2 regions of the Kitasatospora sp. CB02891 genome follow, and region 1 is predicted to be linked to the other one. Evidence: riboswitches for the same ligand, from Rfam matches in the RefSeq annotation. Region 1 holds a riboswitch; the other holds the start of a gene.
What was found. Region 1 has a riboswitch for S-adenosylmethionine ahead of CG736_RS10890 (aminotransferase class V-fold PLP-dependent enzyme). Riboswitches for the same ligand answer to the same signal wherever they lie in the genome.

Region 2: linked by a shared signal. The riboswitch ahead of thrC (threonine synthase) and the one ahead of CG736_RS10890 (aminotransferase class V-fold PLP-dependent enzyme) in region 1 are both predicted to bind S-adenosylmethionine.

The regions. Positions count from the first base shown of each region.
Region 1 covers NZ_NNBO01000003.1:474,077-476,256, reverse strand. The annotation lists gene CG736_RS10890 (aminotransferase class V-fold PLP-dependent enzyme) at 1-1,152, opposite strand, end outside; SAM riboswitch class IV at 1,200-1,317, opposite strand; gene trpD (anthranilate phosphoribosyltransferase) at 1,493-2,180, opposite strand, start outside.
Region 2 covers NZ_NNBO01000008.1:281,429-283,608, forward strand. The annotation lists gene thrC (threonine synthase) at 1-1,185, opposite strand, end outside; SAM riboswitch class I at 1,203-1,331, opposite strand; gene CG736_RS20110 (glucosyl-3-phosphoglycerate synthase) at 1,471-2,180, shown strand, end outside.

The DNA.
Region 1 (2,180 bases):
CTCCCCGCCGAGCAGCGTCCGCACCAGCGGGTGCGCGCAGAACAGCCCGTCCCGCACGCCGATGCCGTACTCGGCGGACAGCGCGGCCGAGAAGTGCGAGCTGTTCCAGCCGCGCACCACGAACGACACCACGCCGACCCGGTCCGCGTCCTCGCCGAACAGGCTCAGCACCCGCACCTCGGGGATCGCCGCCAGCCCCTCCGTCAACTTCGCGACCAGCGCCCGCTCCCGGGCCTCCAGCGCGTCGAAGCCGGCCTCGGTGAGCGCCCGGCAGGCCGAGGCGATCGCGTACGCGCCGATCACGTTCGGCGAACCGGCCTCGTGCCGGGCCGGGCCGGTGTGCCACTCCACCGCCACCGAGCCGTCCAGCTCCCGGGCCACCGTCCGGCTCGCCCCGCCGCCGGCCAGGTACGGCTCCGCCGCGTCCAGCCAGTCCGCCCGGCCGGCCAGCACGCCGGCGCCGAACGGCGCGTACAGCTTGTGCCCGGAGAACGCGATCCAGTCGACGTCCAACTCCCGCACCGACACCCGGTGGTGGGGCGCCAGCTGGGCCGCGTCCAGCACCACCCGGGCGCCGTACCGGTGCGCGACCGCAGTCAGCTCCTTCACCGGCCACAGCTCACCGGTGACGTTCGACGCCCCGGTCACGCAGAACAGCTTCGGCCCCTCGGCCGCCCCCAGCAGCGCCTCCTCCAGCGCGGCCACCGCCTCACCGTGCGAACGCGGCGCCCGCAGGTAACGCACCGTCAGGCCCTCGCGCCGCCACGGCAGCAGCGAGGCGTGGTGCTCGGTCTCGAACGCGAACACCTCGGTCCCGACCGGCACCGCCCCGGCCAGCAGGTTCAGCGAATCGGTGGTCGCCCGGGTGAACACCACCTGGTCGCCGTCCCGCAGCTCCAGGAACTCCGCGACGGTCCGTCGGCTCTGCTCGAACAGGTCCGTCGACAGCTGCGACAGGTACCCGGCCCCCCGGTGCACGGACCCGTAGTACGGCGCGTACGCCGCCACGTCCTCCCACACCCGGGCCAGCGCCGGCGCACTCGCCGCGTAGTCCAGCGCCGCGTACCCGACCTTCTCGCCGGACGCCAACGGCACCTCGACCTCCTGGCCCAGGACGGCCAGCGGCTCACAGATTTCGGCGATCACGGACATGGATGCACTCCTCCACGGGGTAAGGACCCCGGGGTGCATCGACCGGAAGTCCGCGCTTGCCGTGCGGACGGATCGCCGCGCAGCCCGGTCCTCACCCAGGGCACCCCGCCACGGACGGAGGGTTGCCGGACAGCAAGCTGGGGCTTGTCGCTGCCACTCATGACCTGCGAAAGACCTTACACGAGAGCCCCTCGCGCTCAACCCCCGTCCGCCACCTGGACACACTCCTGAAACCTCGTCACCCGCGCCCCCGCCCCGCCTGGGGCGCAGACAGCCGCCCACCAACGGCAAGGTCCGCCCGGGGAGGAGCAACTCCCCTCCCCGGGCGGACCCTTGAAGCTCACTGGGTCGCGTCGGCCCACCGCTTCAGCAGCTCCCCCGCCGCCCCGGAATCGATCGCCGCCGCCGTCCGCACCATCGCCGCCGCGAGCTGCTCGCCCAGCGGCGCGTCCGTCAGCTCCAGCGCCACCAGCGCGGCGGCGCTGTTGAGCAGCACCGCGTCCCGCACCGCCCCGCGCTCCCCGTTGAGCACCCGCCGGGCGACCGCCGCGTTGAACTCCGCGTCGGCGCCGCGCAGCGCCTCGATCCCGACCAGCTCGATGCCGACGTCCCGCGGGTCGAACCGGGTCTCCGTCACCCGGCCGTCCCGGATCACCCAGACGTGGGACGTGGTGGTGATCGTCAGCTCGTCGAGTCCGTCGTCACCCCGGAACACCAGTCCCTGTCCGCCGCGCCGGGCGAGCACGCCGGCGATCAGTCCGGCCAGCCGGGTGTCGAAGCAGCCGACCGCGTGGGCGCCGACCCGGGCCGGGTTGGTGAGCGGGCCGAGGATGTTGAAGACCGTCGGGACGGCGAGTTCGGCGCGGGCCTGCGCCGTGTGCCGCATCGAAGGGTGGAACTTGGCGGCGAAGCAGAAGGTCAGTCCGACCTCCTCGGCCACCGCCGCGACCCGGGCGGCGGACAGGTCGAGGTTGATGCCGAGCCGGCCGAGCACGTCCGAGGAGCCGGACGCGGAGGAGGAGGCCCGG
Region 2 (2,180 bases), on a different contig from region 1:
GCCGTCGCCGGTGTTGATCGCGACGGTCTCCTTGCTCGGGTCGAGCTGCCCGGTCTCGACCAGCTTCTTCAGCACGCCGACGGTGACGCCGCCGGCCGTCTCGGCGAAGATGCCCTCGGTGCGGGCCAGCAGCTTGATCGCCTCGACCACCTGGGCGTCGGTGACGTCCTCGACGGCGCCGCCGGTGCGGCGGGCGATGTCGAGCACGTAGGGGCCGTCGGCCGGGTTGCCGATCGCCAGCGACTTGGCGATGGTGTCCGGCTTGACCGGCTTGATCACGTCGCGGCCGGCCTTGAAGGCGGCGGAGACCGGGGAGCAGCCCTCGGCCTGGGCGCCGAAGATCTTGTACGGGCGGTCCTCGACCAGGCCGAGCTTGATCAGCTCCTGCAGGCCCTTGTCGATCTTGGTGAGCTGGGAGCCGGAGGCGATCGGGATGACGATCTGCTCGGGCAGCCGCCAGCCGAGCTGCTCGCAGATCTCGAACGCCAGGGTCTTGGAGCCCTCGCCGTAGTACGGACGCAGGTTGACGTTGACGAAGCCCCAGCCCTCGCCGGCCGGGTCGCCGATCAGCTCCGAGCAGAACCGGTTCACGTCGTCGTAGTTGCCGTCGATGCCGACCAGCTCGCCGCCGTACACCCCGGCCATCACGACCTTGCCCTGCTCCAGGTCGTGCGGGATGAACACGCAGGACTTGAAGCCGGCCCGGGCCGCGGCGGCGCCCACCGCGCCCGCCAGGTTGCCGGTGGACGAGCAGGACAGCGTGGTGAAGTCGAAGGCGCGGGCGGCCTCGATCGCGCAGGCCACCACCCGGTCCTTGAACGAGTGGGTGGGGTTGCCGGAGTCGTCCTTGATGTGCAGCTGCGCGGTGAAGCCCAGCTCGCGGCCCAGGTTGTCGGCCTTCACCAGCGGGGTCCAGCCCGGGTTCAGGTTCGGCTTGTCCGCGACGTCGGCGGGGACGGGCAGCAGCGGGGCGTAGCGCCAGACGGACGCCGGCCCGGCCTCGATCCGCTTGCGCAGCTCCTCGGCGTCGTAGCCGGCGTAGTCGTAGGCGATCTCCAGCGGGCCGAAGCACTCCAGGCAGGCGAAGCTCGGGCCGAGCGGGAAGCGGGTGCCGCACTCGCGACAGGACAGCGCGGTGGCCGGACCGAGGTCGACGGCGGCAGGTGCGGGGGTGTCAACAGCCATGGTGGCGAGGCCCTTTCTCCTCATCTTCCCCGGGACGCGGTCGCGCCCGGGCCGGAATTGGCACCTGTCCCGCCGGGCCTGCAAGGCCGCGCGGGAGGGTTGCCGGGACTTCAACGGGCCGTTCCCTCAGTCCCTCTGGATGAGCAATGTGAAGTTGTGGTCGTACGCTGCGAACGACCCCGACGTGCGAAGGTCCGGGCGCAGTACGAAGACTGTAACCGAAGGCCCGTGCCGTCCAACCCCACCGTCCGAAAACCGAGACGGACCGAGACAGGGAGCGAGATCTTGCCCGAGCAGCCCGAGCCCGGGGTCCTGCCGGAAGTGGCCGACTGGCTGCGCCGCCGGTCCTGGGCGGCCGCCGACCGACCGCTCGACCGGCTGCTCGCCGCCAAGCGCGCCGCCGGGCCGGCCGGCACCGTCAGCGTGGTGCTGCCCGCCCTGGACGAGGAGCCGACCGTCGGCGAGATCGTCACCCTGATCCGCACCGAACTGATGGAACGCGTCCCGCTGGTCGACGAACTGCTGGTGGTCGACTCCGGCTCGGTCGACGGCACCGCCGCCGCGGCGGCCGCCGCCGGCGCCCGGGTGGTCCACCGGGACGCCATCCTGCCCCGGCTGCCCGCCGCCCCCGGCAAGGGCGAGGTGCTGTGGCGCTCGCTGCTCGCCAGCAGCGGCGCGATCGTCTGCTACATCGACGCCGACCTGCGCGAATTCGACCCGGCGTTCGTCTCCGGCATCGTCGGCCCGCTGCTCACCGACCCCGCCGTGCACCTGGTCAAGGCGATGTACGACCGCCCGTTCGAGGCCGACGGGGCCGTCGTCCCGGCCGGCGGCGGCCGGGTCACCGAACTGGTCGCCCGCCCGCTGCTCAACCTGCACTGGCCGCAGCTGGCCGGCTTCGTCCAGCCGCTCGGCGGCGAGTACGCGGCCCGCCGCGGCCTGCTGGAGCGACTGCCCTTCCCGACCGGCTACGGCGTCGAACTCGGCCTGCTGGT